3 regions of the Pseudoalteromonas sp. '520P1 No. 423' genome follow, and region 1 is predicted to be linked to each of the others. Evidence: predicted binding sites of a transcription regulator. Region 1 holds the regulator's gene; each other region holds the start of a gene.

Region 1 (7,510 bases):
ACCAGCAACCCCCACTAATTTGTTATTTGGACTATAAACTGGTTGTTGAACAACTGCAGAAACATTACCCGTTGTTAAATCAACTGATAAAGCACCAACGTAAAGGCTATTAATTTGCATGGCTTCTTGCCACCAACCTCGTTTATAGGCGTAATAGGGCTGGCCGTTATAGAAGGTGGTTCGCTCATTTTCTTTAAAATACTCACCTGTTATGCCTGAGGCAAAAAATGCAGATAAAATATTATCGTCATTGCCACTAATACGCACCATATCTTGGTTTACAGCATCATAACCGTCGGAAAGCGCTAAATCACTTTCTCTGGCTGTCCAATTTTCAAACCAGTTAACTAAGTATGGATTTGTTACGAATGTTTCTACAATCTTGCCATATTGAGCAAAATAAGATTCGATGGATTGTTGTTCTGATTGAACATATTGTTTTGCTTCACTCTCGATTGAGCTACGAGATAAAGAAGCAATATGATTTACTAAAAAGCATGAAGCCATTATAAGTAGCACTGCAATCGTGCCACCAATCAAAAAGAGAATTTTTTTCCGAATAGATAAGTTTTGGATCATAATTAACATAACAGTACAACGAGAATTAGATAGTGGTAATATAATCATATATCCCTTAAAACTGCTAGTATATTGATGGAATGTTAATGGAAAATAAGCCCGTAAATGTTGTTATTTTAGGTTCTGGGTGGCTTGGTAGTAAATTAAGTACCAATTTACAACAGATTGGAGTTATTACCCAAGAGACTTGCCGCTCAAAAAAATTAGCAAATGAAAAGCAGATCCATTACTTTAATGTAAATAATCAAAATGACTTAGAGCACAATATTAGTTTAGAGGGAGCATATTGGGTGTGTTGTATCACACCAAGAGATAACTATATCGAGAGTTTAAACCAGGCGATTGATCTTGCAATAAAACTTAAAATGAAAGGTTTTTTATTATGTTCTTCAACGGGTATTTATCCAAATGCACCAGTTGAATATAATGAATTAAGCACATTAACTTTAGTTACAGAGCGCCAAAAGTTGCTTAATCAAGCAGAGCAAAAAGTTTTACAGTTAGCAGATTTAGGTAAGGTTGTACGTTTAGCTGGGTTAATTGGTCCTAAACGTCATCCTGGTAAGTTTGTATCTGGTAAACATCTAAAAAGTAGCGCTTTGGCGGCGGTTAATATGGTTCATCAAACAGATGTAATGGCTGGTATTATTTGTTTATTAAAACAATGGCAAACACCAAAACAGCTTTTTAATCTAGTCAGTCCTGATCATCCAACAAAACAAGAATTTTACCAACAAGCCTGCTTACAATTAGAAGTAAAAGCCCCGACTTATTCGTTAAATACGGTTGAGAATAGAATTATTGATGGTAGCAAAATAACTCAATTAGAATTTGAATATCAATATACGTGCTTATTTAAAGCCATGGAAAATTGCTAAATCTGAATTATTCGCATAAAAAAGCCAATTAAAATTAATTGGCTTTTTATTATATGGACATAATATTTTAGTTTAGCTAAAGCTGAAAATAATTAATCTTCATCTTCCATAAAGGGTAATTCTAAACCCATTTCAGTCATTATCTTTTTAACTTCAGCTGGAATGTGATCTGGATTATCTTTTTTCAGATCTTCATCATTGGGTAGCGGCTGTCCAGTAAATGCATGTAAAAATGCTTCACACAGTAATTCACTGTTTGTTGCATGACGCAAGTTATTTACTTGTCGACGTGTTCTTTCGTCAGTAAGTACTTTTAAAACACTTAATGGAATCGAAACAGTTATTTTTTTAACTAACTCTGATTTTTTACCATGTTCTGCGTATGGGTGAACATATTCACCATTCCATTTTGTTGCCATATACTTAAATTGCCTTTTATTCAAACCGCGCTTTTGTTGTCGAGCTAAATTATACTAATCTGACTAGTCTAATAGAACTACTTTATGTAATTTTAATTGTTTTATTGACCCGAAATTTTATCTATTTATCTAAGATAGTCAAATTTAAGATGTTTAGCTATTTAGATGGATAAAAGTTTTGACTTCCCAAACTTATTGAATTAACCTTTTGGACGTCTAAACATCTAATTGGTTGTAGGTATTAAAAATGACTCAAGTAAAAAAAGCAACAACAGCTGTACGAAAAGGCATCGAAGCAGATAAACATCACGGTGCAGTGGTTCCGCCTCTTTATTTATCAACTACTTATTCATTTGCTGACTTTGATAAAAAGCGTGCTTACGATTATGGACGCAGCGGCAATCCAACAAGAGACATTCTTGCTGAAACTTTAGCTGAATTAGAAGGTGGAGAAAAAGGCATTATTACTGCAACAGGAATGGCTGCAGTTCATTTAATTACACAACTATTATCATCTAAAGATACTTTAGTGATCCCACACGACTGCTATGGTGGTAGCTACCGTTTATTCACAAGTTTAGAAAAACGCGGTTTATTAAAATTAAAAATCGTTAACTTCACATTAGATGCAAGTTTTGATGAAATTCTTAATATCAAACCTAAAGTTATATGGATAGAAACACCAAGTAACCCGTTATTACGTTTAACAGATATCAGTAAAGTGGTTGCAACCGCTAAGCAGTGCGGTGCATTAGTTGCAGCCGACAATACATTTTTATCACCTGCATTACAAAATCCATTAGAATTAGGTGTAGATATTGTTGTGCATTCAACAACTAAATACATTAATGGGCACTCTGACGTTGTTGGCGGAGCTGTAATCGCTAAAACAGCAGAGTTAGGTGCTGAGCTTGCTTGGTGGGCAAATAATATCGGTATTACAGGTGCGCCATTTGATAGCTACCTGACTTTACGTGGTATTCGCACATTAAATGTGAGAATTAAACAGCATGAGCTAAATGCGATGGCTGTTGCTGAGTATCTAGAAAAAAGCCCATATGTTGATCAAGTTTATTACCCAGGTTTAAAATCTCATCCACAACATGAACTCGCTAAAAAACAACAAAAAGGTTTTGGCGGTATGGTGAGTTTTGATATTAAAGGTGATATTAACGACTCAGCAAAATTCTTAACAAGTGTTGAGCAATTTACTTTAGCGGAATCCTTAGGTGGTGTTGAAAGCCTAATTTGTCATCCTGCAACTATGACTCATGCAGGTATGGATGAAACCGCAAGATTAGAAGCGGGTGTTGGCGATACAATGATCCGAGTTTCAGTGGGAATTGAAGATGTTCAAGATTTAATAAATGATTTAGAACGTACTTTTGTAGCAACAAAACCCGGTGTAGGTTCAAAATCTTAAGAATCTAAATTACACTGTAAATGATATAAATATTGCAAATGTTAAGTGCTTAACTTCTGCTAATGAAGCTATTTGGTAAATTGAAATGAATAAATCAGTACATAAATTTGGTGGCTCTAGCCTAAGTTCTGCAGCGCGATATCATGCGGTAGCGAATATTATAATTAGTCATTGTCAATTAGGTGACTCAATTGTAGTTTCTGCTGCAGGTAAAACGACAAATACACTTGTTAAGCTATGGCAGTGTTATCAGCAAAATGATGTACAAGGCATTTGCGATGTTGTTAAATTATTAAAAAACCATCAAGTAGAATTGATAAGTGAACTGTTAATTGATGAGCAACAAGTTCATGCGTTAGATAAATTAAATATTGAGTTAGATGCAATAACTCAATTAGCACAACAAAATAAGTTAATAGAAGCACAGCTTTTAGCGCATGGTGAAGTATGGTCTTCAAGGCTATTAGCGCAATATTTAACGCAGCTAGATTATAAAGCGCAATCTTTTGATGCCAGAGATTTACTGTTATTAAAAGATGGCCAGCTTCAGCATGAAATTAATCAAAAAAGTTGTGAAGTTTTAAATGCACAGCAATTTAATGTAGTGACGGGTTTTATTGCTAAAGATATTGATGGCGAAACTGTTACTTTAGGGCGAAATGGTAGTGACTATAGCGCAACATTAATCGCACGTTATTGTAATGCGCAAAGTGTGACTATTTGGACTGATACCAAAGGTGTTTACAGTACTGATCCAAGAAAAGTTAAACATGCTATAAAATATTCAAAAGTGTGCCGAGAGCAAGCAAATCTATTGGCAAGATTAGGCAATCCTGTACTTCATGCTAAAACATTAACCCCACTAAAAGAAACCGATATTAAGCTAGTTGTTAGAAGCAGCTTTGATAGTCATAGTAGTTGTACGGAAATCGTTAAAAAAGGTAGCGCAAAACAAAAGTACTTCTTAACAACTCTAGATAATCATGACTTGGTGAAAATAGAAGAATTAGCAGATGGAGAAATTGGGGAGCTAAGCCAGCTTATTCAGCATAGTTTGCATCACTTTGACCTTGATGGTGATACTTATTTATTAATTCCGGCATCTTATACCCATACAGTGATTAATCATTTATCAGGGCGTGCAAATTTAATTGAATCTAACTTGTTTGGTTTAGGCATTGTTTGTCCAAACTCAGTTGCACAGCAATTAACAGAGCAAGCAAGTAAACTGCTGCAAAAATATAATATTAATGTGCGTTTTGCCTTTTCTCAAAAAGACCTTTTAGGTAATGAGTATGGCTTAGTATTGTGTGAACAAGCGTTTGATACTGATTTATTAACTGTGCTACATGATGAACTCATTAGCGACTCTCAAGAGCTAGCAGTTATTGTTGCTGGCCTTGGCAATGTTGGTGCAACCTTTATTGAGCAGTTAGAACAGCAACTAATATGTTTAAATCAACTGATCCCAGTAAAACTAGTAGGCTTAGTGCGTAGCAAAAATATGCTATTCAATACAGATGGTATCGTTTTATCTGATTGGCAATCACAGTGGCAAAATACAGCTGTGAGTTATGAAAAAGAAACACTGATTAATCAACTAGAGCAGTTAGATTACGAGCATAAAGTGGTTATTGATATAACTGCTAGCGAAGAGTTTAGTTTGTTGTATCCTGATTTTGTATCGCAAGATTGTCACTTGATCAGTGCTAATAAATACGCAGGTACTGCGCAAACTACTTGGTATGATAGTTTAAGAGAAAAACTGTCTGAGCGTAATTTAAAGTGGCGATACAATACAAGTGTGGGTGCAGGCTTACCAATTAACTTTGCATTAAACGACTTACAACACTCAGGTGATAAAATTGGGCGTTTGTCTGGTGTTTTCTCTGGTACTTTATCTTGGTTGTGTTGTGAGTATGATGGTGCAGCACCTTTCTCAGAGCTATTATTACAAGCAAAAGGTATGGGGTATACTGAGCCAGATCCAAGAGAAGATTTATCTGGTCGAGATGTACAACGTAAATTACTTATCCTTGCAAGGGAAGTGGGTTTATCGCTAGATTTAGATGATATTGAGCTCACACCTATGATGCCACTAGAATTAGCCCAAGGTGATTGGCAGTCATTTTTAAATAAACGAGATGTACTTGATGTTTATATGGATGAAAAGCTATCAAATGCTGCAAAAGATAACTTAGTACTGAGATATGTTGCTGAACTTAACCTAACAGAAAATAAACTGATTGCTAAAGTTGGATTATCAGCCGTTGCTAAAGACGATCCTTTAGCAACATTAAAAGCGGGTGATAATATTTTTGTAATAAAGAGTCAGTGGTACCAAGAAAATGCACTTGTTATTCAAGGCCCTGGTGCCGGTAAAGAAGTAACAGCAGCAGGTATCCATTCTGATTTATACTGGTTAACTAATTCTTTAGTAAAGTAATTTTAGACTTTTAAAAGAATTAATTACTTTTAAAAATAAATTAATGCGATTAATGTACTCACTCAATAATTATTTATTGCTGGGTTATTAGTCGCATTTTTGTTTTTAAGAATGATGTTTTAAAAAATAATTTATTTTTGTTTAAACCTTTTCCTACCAAGCAAGCGTCTAATACATTAAAGCAACTTAATACGTTATAAAAAATAATTCAAGGGACTATTTGGGTGACTTTAAATGTTAATTAAAGCCGAGCAAAGGTTTGCCGCAGTACAAGAAGATCAATTGATTGCTTCTGTACAGCAAGGCGATAGATCTGCTTTCGAACAACTTTATAATCAATATATTAGTAGGGTATATGCGTTATGTTTACGTTTAACCGCTGATAAATCAACAGCTGAAGATGCATCACAAGAAGTGTTTGTTCAATTGTGGCAAAAAATTGCAAACTTTGATGGTAAGTCAAAATTTTCAACTTGGCTACACAGTGTGACGGCAAATATCACGATTAGCTATATCCGAAAGCAAAAAAGCTGGTTGCAAAAAGTCGTTAGTACTGAAGATGCAGGCATGGATGAACAAGCGATTGAAGACGAACACGACTTAAATGGCTTAGATAAGTTGATATTACGATTACCAGAACGAGCAAGAATGGTATTTGTATTGTATGCCGTAGAGGGTTATCGCCATGAAGAGATTGCAACTATTTTGAATATGGCAGTTGGCTCAAGCAAAGCGCAATATCATCGCGCACGTAATTTATTAAAGGAGTGGTATGAAGATGAGCAATAAAGATTTTGATAATTTCTTAAAACACTCTTTAGAAAAGATGCCTGAAGAAATTCAGCCTAAAAAAGATTTATGGCAAGGGATAGATCGTGCAATAGATTTTAACGATAAACCTAAAGCAAATAATCATTTTACAAAGCTGTCTGTTATAGCAGCATGTTTTGCAGCGGTACTGTTAAGCATTAATTTTTTATCTAATACACAAGTAACACCTCAAGCTATTGAGATAAATAATGTGGCTTCAATGAGTCAGTTATTTGAAACAGAGAAACAAGCGCTTTTAGTGCAATATCAAGAAAAACCAGCGTTAACAGATGATTGGCAATCTCAGTTAGATGACTTAGAGCAAGCTGAAACGGCAATTAAACAAGCCTTAAAAAATGAGCCGCAAAATTCGACATTATTACGAATGCTAGCGCAAGTATATAGACAGCAGTTGGAGCTGATTAATCGAGTGCACCAACCAAAATGGCAACAGATTTAGGAGAATAATCATGACAATGAAATTAATAGCGATAGCACTTTTAAGTATCTCAAGTACCTTTGCATTTGCAGGTGAAAAAATAGATGAAACATTATCTGTTTCAAGTAATGGCAAAGTGATCATAGAAAATCAACGTGGTGATGTTCAAATTAAGGGTTGGAACAAGTCCGAAGTTAAAGTAACAGGTGAGTTAGATGATAAAGCTTTGGATTATGAATTTAAAAGTTCAGGTAACCGCACTATTTTTAAAGTGAAAATGCCAAGAAAAATGCGAAGCTGGAATTCAGGAGAAGGTTCTAATTTAGTGATCCATGTGCCAATTAATAGCGATTTAGATTTTGAGGGTGTTAATGTCAATGTTGATATTTCTCAAGTGGAAGGTGGCTCAGACATTGAAACTGTTAATGGTAATATATCAGCCCATAAATTAGCGGGTAAAATAAATTTAACAACTGTAAATGGTGGCATTAGATCTAAAGCGTTAGGTGGAAAAAT
Region 2 (7,510 bases), 3.4 Mb from region 1:
GATCCCAATTTTAGCGCTATCGGGAAAACTCAATTCAACACAACGCATTGATGCATTAAAAAAAGGTGCAAACGACTTCATCACTAAACCTGTGATCTAAGCAGAGCTAGCAGCAAGAGTAAATAACCTTGTTTTAGCCCATCATTTATATTTGCAAGTAAAACACCAGCAACATGCATTAGAACAAGTCGCTATGACAGATCATCTAACTGGCTTATATAACCGCCACTTTTTAATGCCATTTTTAGAAAAAGCCCTGGTGCTCGCAAAACGACAAAGTCATGACGTCAGCTTAGTTATGATTGATTTAGATAACTTTAAACCTATAAACGATCAACTTGGACATGATGCAGGAGATGAATTACTGATCGCTGTCGCCAATATATTGCAAGCTGAAACACGTGTAGAAAACTAATCAATCAATTTTTACATAAAAAAGCCCATTACAACATATATTGCAATGGGCTTATCTTAAAAACTAAAAAGTTTATTTAAAAACATCATCTATTGCTAATACTTCAATATTCTTTTTAGGAATACTCAGTTTATAACTTTCAATGATCTTATCTTCAGCGATAAGTTCAGCTGGTTTATCAGTATTATATTTTAAAGGTGAAACCTGCTCAGACGCTAAGCGTTTTTGCATATCTTTACCATCACCCGTAATAAATACGTATTGAATATTATCAATTTGTAAGTTCTCTTTTATTACACGGTTTATATCTTCAACTGTTAGAGATTCTATTTGTTTACGTACATAAGATACAAACTCATCCGTTTTATAGAACTGGCTATCGAGCGCATAACCTAACTGTTTATCTTGGCTAGCAACCATTTGTGGTACAAAGTTAGTTAAGAAATTACGAGTTGCTTCAAAACTTTCTTGTGTCATACCTTCTTTTATTAAGTTGTCTAATTCAAATAAAGCAGTACGTGTTGCAAAATGAGCATCATTATTTGAACGTAATGGTCTTAGCCAAATTTGGAAGATTTGTTCAGAGCGCCCTAAATTAGCATCAGGCTTTGTTTGATACATACCACGAGGGAAATATTCAATATAAGAGTAATCACCATAGTTCATACCACGCGTTTGACGAATTCTTTGATATAAGAAGCTATTAGAGCTTCTATGTTCACCAAAATACGAGCGTACTAACCAAAGTGCTGTCCAGTCTTTATCACTACGAATGGTATCAATAGGGAAACCAAATGATACAGCTGTCGATTTAGCTGACTTTTCAACGATAGTTGCATGATGGCCAACTAATTTAGGTGCATCTGCCACTGTTAATCTAGATTCATCACCTTTAGGCAGGCTCATTAAATCTGTAAACATGTCTTGTTTCAATTTCTTAGGCATCGCACCTGTAATACCGACGTTTAATTTAGCTTGTGTTAACTCTGCTTTATAAAAAGCCTTAACATCTGCTAAAGTGATCGCTTCTAAATCCGATAAATCACCATAGTTATAACTTTCATATACATGGTTTTCATAAAGTTTAGCGTAAAGCACTTCTTTGCCTAACTCTTCATCATTAGAGGCTTTTAGACCTGACTTAATGCCATCGATCATTTCTTTTTTGATGCGTTTAAAATCATCTTCACGCCAGCCTGGATTTAATAATTGATCGCTAATTAATGCATACCAAGTATCAGCATTATTTTTATGCACTCTACCAGAAAAAGACATCATTTCCTTATCTAATTGAGCAGAAAAACTGCCAGCCAATGGATACATGGCTTTTTTGATTTCTTTATAGCTACGAGACTCTGAGCCACCTTGTGAAATCATATTAGCGGTTAATGCAGCTAAGCCTTTTTTACCTTGTGGATCTGCAGCCGCGCCGGTGTAAAATAAAAAGTTCACATCAACTAAAGGTGAGTCATTTGTTTTATCTAATACATTAAAGTAACGTTTTGTTGGTTTGTTATTTAAAGCCGTTACTGCTGTATTTAAATCAACTTCTTGCTCAAACCCTGATACCGTTTTTAAATCAGACATAGTCACGGTTGTACGACTACTATCTACAAAATATTTATTTGCGATAGTTTTAATATCTTGCGCTGTTATTGCATCTGAACTAGCGTAAAGCTGATTAATCACTTCAGGATCACGCTCAAAATGCATATAACTTGCAAGTGTTGAAGCAATTGATTGAGATGAATCTAAACCATTTATAAAGCTATATTTTAAGTTAGACTTCAAGTTAGCTAACTTATCAGCATTCACTAACTCAGTACGCACTTGTGCATACGTATCATTGATTAAATCTCGTGCTACCGCTAAATCAGACTCTTTATCTACCTTCACAAATACGTGTAATAAGCCTTCATCTTTGGTTTCTGGATTATAAGTAAACATTTGGCTGGCAATTTGTTTTTCTACTACTAGCTCTTGATATAAATCTGAATTTTCAGAAAAATAAAGTTGAGAGATTAAATCTAAGCCCGCTCTGTCTTTTTGCTTAGGCTGCCAAGCCGTACCTTTGTAAGACACTAATAACCAATGACCAGGTAAGCCATCATTTTTTTCGTGAATGTATTTAGGCGCAGTTTGTTTAGGCTCTGCTGGTACAACAGCATCTACGCCCTTTGCTTGCCACTGCCCCCAAGTTTGTTTAACTAATTGCATAGTTTGAGCAGGATCTACATCACCTACAATAACTAATGATACATTTTTTGGCACATAGAAATTTTCAAAGAACTTTTGACCATATTCCATTTGATCTGGCATTGCTTGAATATCTTCAAAAAAACCCATAGTAGTATGTTTGTATGTATGGGTATCAAATGCTTCTTTGCGTACAGCTGATAACAATTTACGAATTGGGCTTGCATTATTCTTTAAATATTCGCCTTTAACCGTTTGAGCTTCTGTTCTAAATTGCTCTTCTGTATAAGATAAATTTTGAAAGATATCAGCTTCTATTTCTAATACTTTAGCTAAATGCTCTTTTGAAAAGTTTAAATGGTAGTTTGTATAATCATTTGTTGTATAAGCGCGGTTATCAACACCTGAGTTTTTCAAAATATCTGAATAGACTTCTTGCGGATATTTTTCTGAACCTTTAAACATCATATGCTCAAAAAAGTGAGCAAAGCCTGTTTTGCCAACTTCTACTTCATCACGAGAACCAACAGATACTGGAATTTGTAATGACACAACGTCCGGGTAATCAGTTTTAACTACCATAACCTTTAAGCCATTTGATAACTCTTCTAATACATAATCTTGTGCAAAAACTTTATTGTTTGACTGCTTAGTGGCTTTTACACTTGCTGTTTGTTGTGATGAAGCCTGTGCAGAGTTGTCATTATTATCACGATTATTTGCATCAATATGGAATACACAACCCGATAACGCCATAGACACAGCCATTGCAGATGCCAGTACTTTAAATTTCATTCATTTCCCCTGAACTTTTATTATATGAAATACTAATTGAACTAAACTTTATTAGTACCAAACATCCTCATTATGCTAGAGCAATATTTTCTAATCGAGTAAATCCGATGAATAACGTGAAAAAATGTAAACAGTAATTACTATGCCATCAAAGCATCAACTTGAATTTAATTCAAGCCAAATGAAAAAGACTCAACAAAAAAAGACTATCTAGACGTCTAAATGGCTGCTATATTTAATTCCTAAGATAATTACGGTGGAAAAAAAATGGCTTTATCATTAAAACAGAAAATTCAAGACCCAAAGCAAGGTGTATATCTGATCGGTACTACTCCACCAAAAATGGGCACTGATAAAGCACAACTAGAAACCATAGCTAATAAACTATTAGATCGTTTACATGAAATTGAATACGATGGCGTGATCATTTACGACATCCAAGATGAAAGTAGTCGAACAGCTGTACCACGCCCATTCCCGTTTAAACAAACAATTGATCCGCGTGAATATAGCCAACTTATTAGCAAATTATCTGAATTAGACGTGATTACATACAAAAGTGTGGCTCAACGTGATGAAAATGAGTTTAACGCTTGGTTAGATGAAACCGCAGAAAAATTCAAACTTAAAAATTTAGTATTAGTAGGTAGTCCATCTTCTAGTGGAGATATCAAACTGAGCCTACCGAATGCGTATAAAACATTAGCAAACCACAAAAGTAAAGTATTTTTAGGTGGCGTTACAATTGCCGAACGTCACGCAAGCAAACGCAATGAACATGACCGTTTATTAGAAAAAATCGATCAAGGTTGTGAGTTTTTTATTTCTCAAGCAGTTTACAATGCACAAGAAACAATTGATTTAATCACGAGTTATTCAAGAAGCTGTCGTCATAAAGGGATCACGCCAAAACGTATTATTCTAACTTTCACGCCATGTGGTGGTGAAAAGACGTTAGATTTCATGAAGTGGTTAGGCATTTCAGTGCCTGAAGCTACAAAGTGGCGTATATTAGATTCAAGTGATTCATTAAATGAATCTATTAGGATCTGTCGTGACAATCTAAACCAAATTTTACAAAGCTGCGCACACTTAGATGTGCCATTAGGTTTAAACATAGAAAGTTTAACAAATCGTAAAGAAGAGATAGATGCCTCTATTAATCTTTACCGCTTATTAAAAGCAACGATGGAATTAAACCTAGCTGAAAAACAAATCGCTTAAATGACTTAAACGATCCCGTCAGTAAAAGGCTTGACTATTTAGTTAAGCCTTTTTTATTGCTTAAAAACATATAGAAACAACTTCCCATTTTTAATTTCTAATAAAAGCCTTTATATTAAATTAAAAAAATTTAAGGAAGTTAGCGTGCGTCAATTTAAGTTTATTTCATTAATCATTTTATTAACCGTTTCTCTAGCTGCCCAAGCTAAGAATATTGAAATTGGTCAAACCCATCATTTAGATTCTCAAATATTAAAACAAAACCGCCCATTCTCTGTTTATTTACCTCCGTCATATAATAAAAAACCAAATAAAACCTACCCTGTGATTTACGCATTAGACGGCGATTTAACCCGTTTTAAAGGTTTAGTGGGTATGGTTGAGTCGTTAAGCTCTTATAACTTAGAACAACAAATTGAGGAGCATATTATTGTTGCACTCCCTAATGTCGGTTCTCGAGAGCAATATCTCACACCTAGCATTGCCGAATTTACATTTGAGGGGAAGTTATTAGATGATTTAGGTAAGGTAGGTGATGCTAATAAACTGATCGCCTTCATTAATAAAGAACTATTTCCCTATATGGCAAATAACTTTCGTGTAAATAATAAGCGCACATTAATTGGTGAATCTTTTGCAGGCTTATTTACTGCCCATGTATTATTGAGTCAACCTGAATTATTTACCCACTACTTGATCACAGATGCGACTTATATTTGGCATGATAATTACCTAAATCGTGTTTATTCTGAAAAAGATTTAGAAAACGTATCAGCTAAAATATATTTTGCATTAGCTAATAACTCACATCTTGGAAAAATTGGTAAAACAAATTATCAATGGGGTTTAACATTTGCCAACAAAGTAAAAAATACTAAAAACTTAACGCCAAGTGTAAAAGTAGATTACTTTGAACAAGAAAGGCATGGAACTGTTGGTATGTTAGCTTGGTACCATGGTTTAAGGTTTTTACACCACAAAGATAACTATTAATTTAATCAAAGACAAACTTTATCTGAACAAAATCAATCAGTATATAAAATCAAGTTGATAATTTAATATTAAAGTGAATTATATTTTCAGTTTAATAAATGTATATTTATGCGTCAAATTAGTTTACTTAACAGGTACAGCGTATAAGTATATAAACTCATTTTAAAAAGGAAAAACAAATGAAACTTAAATTAAATAAGAAAAATATAAAAATTTGTCTCATGATGAAAAATCAATACCTCTAGATATGACACCTAAAATTGGTGGTGGTGTGAATTTATACACTAGCCCTAAAGTTTGTGCTACAAGCCCGATTATTTGCGATACAACTGGATACTGCTTTTAATAATCATTGATTAGTAGTTGAAAGATAATTATAAAATAAACGCGATAAATAATTTAACGCGTTTATTTTATGTAAACTATTATTAATACAATATTTTTACTATCTGGTTTATCAAGCTTTCTCAACAACCTTTGATATTTCATTCCCTTTTATTAGTTTTATTTCTCTATCAGCTGAAGCTATCGTCTCTTTTCTATGCGCTATGATCACACGGGTTATATCTAACTGTTTTATTGCCTGATTGATATCTGATTCAAGAGTTGTATCTAAATGACTAGTAGCTTCATCCATAAATAATATTTTTGGTTGTTTATATAAAGCTCTTGCTAAGATTAACCGTTGTTTTTGGCCACCAGATAAACTAGACCCCATATCGCCAATTAAACTATCGTACCCCATCGGCATTTTACTTATATCATCATGTATCGCGGCTAATTCAGCACAATAGACTACACGCTCCATATCAATTGGTGTATCAAAAAAAGCAATATTATCAGCAACAGAGCCTGATAATAACTCATCATTTTGCATTACCGCAGCTATTTGTTGACGATATTGACTAGGTCCTAATTGATTTAGTGGAATATCATCAATGAGGATATCACCGCTATTATGATGATTTAAACCTAACATCAATTTTAATAAAGTAGATTTCCCACAACCTGAAGGACCGGTAATCGCAACTGATTCACCAGGGCTTATTTCCATGCTAAGGTCATCAATAACATTAGGAGTGGCGTCGCTGTATTTAAACGACACGTTCTTTAGTAATATTTTGCCTTTAATATTATGCGGCTTAATATTGTCACCTAGCAACGGCTCCTTCTCTGTTAAAGCGATATCAGCTAAACGTTCAAAATGTAAGCTCAGCATTTTAAATTCAATTAATTTTTCAATAAGTTTCGCTGTTTTATCCATAAACTGCTGTTTATAAGCCATAAAGGCAAATAGCATCCCTGTACTAAACCCTCCTTGAATTACTAAAGACGCGGCAAGATAGATAACTATTATATTTTCCAAACCAAATAATAATCGATTTATCCCAGCATATGATATTTGAAAGTGTCCCAGACGAATGTTTTGATTTATCGCATTGGCGTACCGATTTTGCCATTGCCCTTCACGTTTAACTTCAGAACCAAATAATTTTATGGTCTGGATCGCCCTGACTGTTTCCATAAAGTTACTATGTTCCTCGGCTCGAGCTATAATCTCCTGTTCGGTTATATTTCGAAAAGGTCGATACATTAATATTCTTAAAACCGCATAAAAAGTGACTGCGATGACTACAACTGCAGAAAGCAAAGGACTGTAAAAGAAAATCATTACAAGGGTAATAATTGCCATCAAGCCATCGATTATGGTTTCTATTACTCCTGTTGTCAGTAACTCTTTAACTTGCTGTAATGATCCAAACCGTGAAACAACATCACCCATATGTCGTTTCTCAAAATAATTTAGCGGCAAACGAACCAGATGATGAAACAAATTTGCACCCAACTGGATATTCATCAAGCTACCAAAATGTAATAAAGTAAATC
Region 3 (7,510 bases), 3.3 Mb from region 1:
ATTACAACTTGTGTTTGTGCCTCATCAACTGTTTGTGAATAGAAGTTATCATATGAGAACCAGTTATTATCTAACATAGTTTGTACACGTGGCCAGTTATTTGGGCGACTCACATCCATTGCATTTGATAATGATTCTTTAGTGTCTACTGGTGACCATTCTTTATTTGCAATAAAACGTGGCACGGTATCATTTTGGTTTGTTGTTGCAGATAATTTATCTACAGGTAAACCGATAACCGAACCTATCATGGCAGCACACACATTACCAAAGTTACCACTTGGTACAGAAATATGTGCTTTAGCACGTTTTTCTTTTGGTAATTGTGAAATTGCTTCAAAGTAATAACAAACTTGAGCAACTAAACGACTGATATTGATTGAGTTTGCAGAGTTTAAACCTAAACGCTCTTTTACTTCATCATCTAAGAAAGCTTGTTTAACCAGTGACTGACAATCATCAAAACAGCCATCTACAGCGTAACAGTGAATATTTTCACCTAACGTTGTAAATAACTTCTGCTGAGCGAGTGATACTTTCCCTTTAGGGTATAAGATCACAACATCAATGTTCTCTTTTTTATAAAAAGCGTGAGCAACAGCAGCACCCGTATCACCACTTGTTGCTGTTAGGATAGTTGTTTTGCCTTCTTTATTAAAAGTGGCTAAACACTCGGCCATAAAACGACCACCAAAATCTTTAAATGCTAAAGTTGGACCGTGAAAAAGCTCAAGACAATGCATATTATCTTCAACTTCAACTAGCTTCACATCGAAGTTAAAGGCATTTTTTACCATTTGTGCAACAGTATCTTTAGGTAATTCATCTCCAATTAAGTGAGATAAAATAACACTGCTTCTAGTTACAAAGTCTAAATCTAATAATGCATCAATCCCTTGAGGGAAAGAGTTTTCTATTTTCTCTAATTTAATAGGAAAAAATACACCTTGATCACGACCTAAGCCTGTTTTTACAGCTTCAACAAATGAAACCTGTTGTGAATTATCTTTTAAATTATGCAGTTTCATCTGCTTCTCCGTTTATTTCATGTGAAGCCAGTTCTCGTGTTCCAGCTTCATCTAACTGACATATATGACAAAAACCTTCATCATTAATATAATTTTTTTGTAACCAATCAGCACATGTATTTGCATCTTCGATATTTGTACACACAGCAAATAATGTTGGTCCTGCTCCTGATATGCTCATCGCCTTTGCACCTAGCTCTGGTAAAGCTTGTTTAGCCTCACTAAAACCTTTGATCAAAGGTGCGCGATGTGGCTCTGCAACTTCATCTTTCATCAATGTTAACGCTTGGTTATATTGACCAGCTTGCCCATTTGATTGTAATAGCGCAATAAAAGCAGATAAACGCTGGGCAAACTCAACACTGTGATGCATATCCAGTTGCTTAGGTAATACTGAACGTGCTTTAGATGTATTTAATGAAAAACCAGGAAAAGCAACAACATAATACCACTCTTTTGGTACTGATATTTCAATTGAACGACCAGGAATAAGTTCACCTGTTAGCTGTAGTCCACCTAAATAACATGGGCTAATATTATCGTAATGGCGACCACCGCTCACGATGGCTTCAAAGTCAGCCATTAATTCAATTAATTCATCTTGGCTTAGCTGAGTTTTTGCAAATTTATCTAATGCAGCAAAAGTTGCTACAACAGAACACGCACTTGAACCTAAACCTGAACCTATAGGTAAGTTCTTTTGTAATTCAAGCCTTACAGCTTGCATATCCGCCTTTATATTTTTCTTAAAGTGCAATAAACATAAATACGATAAGTTTTCATTAGCTTCACCCGGTAACTTATCTGCATAATCACCTGTACATACAAACTCATTCTGCTCTGATGCAGTTACTTTTACAACATCGCCTAGTAACTCGCCTGTAATAGGTTTTAATGCCGCACCTAAAGAATCAAAGCCAACTCCAAAGTTACCAATTGAAGCTGGGGCATACACATGTAAATTATTTTCTAACATGATGAACTCCTAACGTGATAGCGTTTTTAATATATCAGCAAATACACCTGCTGCAGTTACTTCAGCACCTGCACCATAACCACGGATAACAAATGGTTTTGGTTGGTAGTATTGGCTTAAAATTGCTAATGCATTTTCGCCATCACGGATATCGTTTAGTGCATGTTCAGCTGTTACAGCTTCAATGCCGACTTTACAGTGACCATCTTTAATTGTACCAACATAGCGTAAAACTTTACCTTCAGATGCCGCAGCTTTAACTTTATCGTTAAATTGCCCATCTAGTTTTGGCAACTCTGTCATAAACTCTTCTACAGAGCACTCTTCACAAAAACCTGCAGGTAGAACTGATTCTACTTCAATATCAGATAACTCAAGCTCTAACCCTGATTCACGAGCTACAATTAATAGCTTACGTGCCACATCAGTACCCGATAAATCATCTCGTGGATCAGGTTCAGTAAAGCCACTGTCTTTTGCTTTTTGAGTTGCTTGTGAAAGTGTTAAACCATCTTCCAACAAACCAAACATGTAAGATAATGAACCCGAAAGTATGCCGCTAAAGCTAATTAATTCATCACCTGCGCCAAACAATAATTGTAAGTTATCTAATACAGGCAGACCTGCACCAACGTTTGTTTCATACAAGAATTTACGATTATTCTTCAAACTTGATGCTGTTAACTCGTGGTAATAAGCTTGAGAACTTGTATTTGCTTTTTTATTAGCAGCAACCACATGGAAGCCAGCCTCAAAGTAAGATAAATATTGTTCTGCTAATACTGATGAAGAGCTACAATCTACAATTACAGGGTTGATCAAATGATTTTGCTTAACAAACTTTTCTAATGTTGCGATATCAAAAGACTGTTCAGAGTCAGCCAACTGCCCTTGCCAATTAGTAAAGCTAACACCTTCTTTATCTAGTAGTAACTTTCTAGAGTTTGCTACGCCATAAAGGTTAAGTTTAATATTTCTCTTTTCTAACCAAGCTTGTTGTTTTTCTAATTGCTTAACTAGCTCTGCACCTACTAAACCACAACCTAATAGAAATACGTCAATTGAAGGTATATGAGTGAAAAAGTTTTCGTGACATACTTTAACTGCGTCATTGCATAATTCGCCATCAATCACAGCTGAAATGGCACTTTCTGTAGAGTCTTGTGCAATCGCTACGATATTTACTTGTGCTTGAGAAAGTGAGCCAAAGAATTTAGCAGCCAAACCTTTATGGGCTTTCATGTTGTCACCAACAAGCGTCACAATTGCTAAATCTTTTCTGACTTGAATAGGTTCAATTAATGAGGCTTTTGATTCTAGTTCTAATGCTTGTTCTAATGCATTTAAAGCCAACTGTAAATCTTCTTCATGAACACAGAAACTAATACTGAATTCGCAAGATGATTGTGTGATAAGTACAATTGATACATCATCTTTTGCTAAGGCATCAAATACACGCGATGCCATGCCTACTTTGCCTTTCATACCAGGGCCTGAAACAGTTAGCATCGCTAAATCTTCTAAGCTTGATAATGCTTTAACCGTTTTATCATCACCTGCCACATCACTGATCAAAGAGCCTGATGAATCTGGATTATGGGTATTTTTAATTTCACAAGGAACAGACGCTTTAGCGCATGGAAGAATCGTTTTCGGGTGAAGTACTTTGGCACCAAAATAAGATAATTCCATTGCTTCTTTATATGAAAGGTTATCTATTTTTACTGCTTTAGTAATAAATCTTGGATCAGCACTGTAAACACCATCCACATCTGTCCATATTTGACAAACTTCAGCCTCTACACTTGCTGCAGCAATTGCTGCTGAATAATCTGAACCATTACGGCCAAGTGTTGTTAGTTCGCCTTTATCATTGCTAGCTGTAAACCCAGGCATGATATATACCTTGCTTGGTGCTTGAGACATTTGCTGTTTAAAGCCACCTTTAGATGCTGACACACTTGCTACAGCATCTAAATAACCACCTTGAGATGAGATACACTGTGTTGCATCTAAATAAGTTGGTTTAAACTCAACTAATAAAGCTTGCATTAAGGCAACGCTAATACGCTCACCAAAGCTTATTACATAGGCTTTTACAGCATCAGGGCATAAACCTAATAACGCAACACCTGATAATTTTTGCTGTAATTGTGAGAAATCAGGCCAATTTAATATTTCAAAACCAGCTTGTTCTACTTGGTGTTTTAGTCCATGACTTCGCTCAACAAGTGCAGCCCATTGCTCTTCAAATAATTTACTGTTTTGAGCAAGTTCAGCTAACTCTACTAAACTATCTGTCATACCACCTGGCGCAGATAATACCAATAACGTCTCTGATTTAAGCTGTGATTTAACCAAACTTGCCACTTTGGTTAAACATTCATAATTGGCTAGAGATGACCCACCAAATTTTAATACTCTCATTTTTCCCCATTCCCGTTCTATCAAATCAAAAATTTAAAGGCTAAAAACAAAAAAGGCCTGAGCTCTTGGGAGAGCACAGGCCTTTTTTCTATGTGTACCGACCTATGCCACTATCCTGAAAGGATGTTGGTTGTAATAATAATTGAGGTCAATACAAAATTTATAGCGTTCATACGTCTAGACTGCCTGAACTTAGGTTGTTATGTCAATGTAAAAATGAGAATAATTTATCTATTTTAGATATAAGGAAGCTTAATGGATACCAAATTTATGCAAAGTTGAAATTAACTCTTCTTTATTAACTGGTTTTTCAATGAAATTTAAAGCACCGAGCGCTTTTACTCTGTGTTTCATTTCAGGCTGAATGTCTGCGGAAATCACGACTGTAAAACATTCTATTTTTTCAGCTTTAATCATTTCAAGCACGCAGACACCGTCAATAATAGGCATAGTCAAGTCTAAGCATAACAAACCAATTTCTTGATTACGTAAAATGTCCAAAGCTTCTTGTCCATTACTTGCTTGCATAAAGTTGAAAATATAATTGTCTTTGAGAATACGGATCACCTGCTTTCGGGCGACCATAGAATCATCACATACTAGAACTGGAAATATCATGTTATTATTAAATCTACCATAAAAATAGCACTATTAAAGCTAAATAAAGAACCCTAATAGTCTCATACATGTTTCATTGATTGAACTAGATATTTCATGGTTTTGATATAAACTATAAAAATATTTGATAAAGCAGCAATTTTTATTTATTTTTGCTATGTTTAAATAGCGCTTTGTAAAACTAAATAAAGGAATTTCAGTTAATTCATGTTACAAAAAAGCCTTTCAAAAAAACTATTAACAAACGTATTGTCAGTATATTTTCTACTGACATTCATAGTAACATGTGGCCAAGTTTTTGCTGAATATTATAATGCAAAGGACTTTATCCGCGATGAATTAACAACCCTGCAAAAAACATTTTCTGGCAGTTTAACCCGTGCTATTTGGGAGTTAAATACACAACAGACAGTGACAATCGCAGAAGGCTTATTAGCAATACCTTCTATTGAAGGCATAATCGTCAGAGATGATAGCGGTGAAGTGATATCTCAGTTAGGACGTACTTTAGATATTGTAGAGCTATACAGTGAGCAATTGGTTCAACATTCATCACTTATTGAAGATGCGCCATCTGGCCTATTTGGTTACACCTTTCCACTTATTTTTGAGTTTTCTGGTCGTGCAACACAAGTCGGCGATGTGACTTTATTCTCAAGTCGAGAAGTTGTTTTAAGCCGTATCATGATATCAATATACTTTTTGATTGGAAATGCTTTTATAAAAACCACCTTTCTTATTATTTTATTTTTATTAGCCTTTAGACGTTTATTAACTGAGCCTTTAACAGATTTAACACAACAAATTGAAGACTTAGAATTAGATGATTTAGAAGGCCGAAAGCTTGAGATTCATACCAGAGAGCATAACGAACTTAAAATAATGGAACTGTCATTTAACAATATGATAGATAAAATTACAGACTATAAAGCTCAGTTAGAATCCACTCAAAAAAAATTATTAGAAAGTAATGAAAAATTAGATCAACAAAACTTGGTATTAGAGCAAGAGGTGGCCAGAAAAACCTCCACATTAAGTCAAGCTATGATGGACTTACAGCAACAAAAATATGAATTAGAAAAACAAAAAATCACATTAACCGAAGAAATAGAGTTACGTAAAGATACAGAGCAAGAATTAAGGGCTAACCATACTGAATTACAACGTTATATTGATGAATTAAACCAAGCCCAAGAAAGATTGGTAAGCTCTGAAAAAATGGCTGCATTAGGCGGCTTAGTTGCTGGTATTACTCATGATATAAACACACCAGTTGGTATAGGTGTGACTGCGACCTCTTTTTTACATGAACGTTTAATTCAAATAGAAACAGCATATAAAGACAAAACTCTCTCACCTAAAGCCCTTGAAAATTTTATTAATGATGCAATGCAAAGTACCGGGCTACTGACAACAAACTTACAGCGTGCTTCTGAACTTGTTGCTAGTTTTAAACAAATCGCTGTAGATCAAGCTAGTGAAGCCGTAAGAACGATAAATATCAAAGACTATTTAAAAGAAATTATACGTTCATTGCATCCAAAACTTAAAACAACGCAACATAAAATAAATCTCGATTGTTCTGAGGATTTAATTTTAAACTTGCCTGCAGGTGCGATAAGCCAAATATTTACAAATCTAATAATGAATTCAATTATTCATGGATTAGAAGGTGTCACTTTAGGTGAAATTAATATAACCATTACCGAAGATAATGACTTAGTGAACATTAAATTTAAAGACAATGGAAAAGGTGTTGAATCATCTCAACTCTCTAAACTATTCGACCCATTCTTTACAACTAAGCGAGATCAAGGTGGTAGCGGCTTAGGTACGCATATTGTTTTTAACTTAGTAAAACAAACCCTATCAGGTGATATTGAGGTAAGTTCTAACTTAGGTGAAGGTTTAACTTATGATATTTCATTTCCAAAAAACATGCCTACTCCTATGAGTATTTTCACTGAGTAATGTGAACAATTTAATCATCAAGGCTTAAATCTATCCATGATTTAAGCCCGTTAATAATTAACTTTGTTTAATTAGTTTATTTTTCAAACTAATTCCTGCTTCATCAATTTATTCTCTTTCTTTGTCTTAAATAAACTTGTTATTATGGCAAATATCCAAGCCACAGAATGTGAATTCAGCTTAATATAGTTAAGTGGCTTAACTTATCCAATTGGTATTAAATATTAGGAATATATATATGTGGTTTAGTAACCTGATTTGTTACAAATTTAAGCAAGACATTTCATACCAACAAGAAGAATTCGAAAAAGCATTAGAGCAAGATATTTTTCGCCCATGTGGCAGCCAAGATTTAAGTACTTTTGGTTGGACTAAAGCACTTGGTAAGCATGGTAAAATGCTGTCTCACTTCTCACAAAAATCTATCTTAGTATGTGCAAAGCGTGAAGAAAAAGTGCTACCAGCAGCGGTTGTAAATGAGCTAGTTGCA

The links. The regulator MetJ, encoded in region 1, represses methionine synthesis genes. The targets are predictions, from matches to a motif close to TAGACGTCTAGACGTCTA.
Region 2: PSA_RS15550 (methylenetetrahydrofolate reductase) is a predicted target of MetJ. The motif match lies at 3,618-3,635, and genes of this name have one in related genera.
Region 3: thrA (bifunctional aspartate kinase/homoserine dehydrogenase I) is a predicted target of MetJ. The motif match lies at 4,602-4,619, and genes of this name have one in related genera.

Annotation. Positions count from the first base shown of each region.
Region 1 covers NZ_BBZB01000001.1:3,161-10,670, reverse strand. Annotated here, with positions in the region: gene PSA_RS00050 (methyl-accepting chemotaxis protein) at 1-579, opposite strand, end outside; gene PSA_RS00045 (hypothetical protein) at 666-1,457, shown strand; gene metJ (met regulon transcriptional regulator MetJ) at 1,550-1,876, opposite strand; gene metB (cystathionine gamma-synthase) at 2,124-3,299, shown strand; gene metL (bifunctional aspartate kinase/homoserine dehydrogenase II) at 3,385-5,745, shown strand; gene PSA_RS00025 (RNA polymerase sigma factor) at 5,980-6,534, shown strand; gene PSA_RS00020 (hypothetical protein) at 6,524-7,015, shown strand; gene PSA_RS00015 (DUF4097 family beta strand repeat-containing protein) at 7,032-7,510, shown strand, end outside.
Region 2 covers NZ_BBZB01000001.1:3,399,017-3,406,526, forward strand. Annotated here, with positions in the region: gene PSA_RS25330 (response regulator transcription factor) at 1-100, shown strand, start outside; gene PSA_RS15540 (GGDEF domain-containing protein) at 152-415, shown strand; gene PSA_RS15545 (pitrilysin family protein) at 488-3,406, opposite strand; gene PSA_RS15550 (methylenetetrahydrofolate reductase) at 3,674-4,630, shown strand; gene PSA_RS15555 (alpha/beta hydrolase) at 4,775-5,623, shown strand; gene PSA_RS15560 (peptidase domain-containing ABC transporter) at 6,081-7,510, opposite strand, start outside.
Region 3 covers NZ_BBZB01000001.1:3,253,610-3,261,119, forward strand. Annotated here, with positions in the region: gene thrC (threonine synthase) at 1-1,028, opposite strand, end outside; gene thrB (homoserine kinase) at 1,015-2,004, opposite strand; gene thrA (bifunctional aspartate kinase/homoserine dehydrogenase I) at 2,014-4,431, opposite strand; gene PSA_RS14940 (response regulator) at 4,684-5,049, opposite strand; gene PSA_RS14945 (HAMP domain-containing sensor histidine kinase) at 5,257-7,020, shown strand; gene rdgC (recombination-associated protein RdgC) at 7,259-7,510, shown strand, end outside.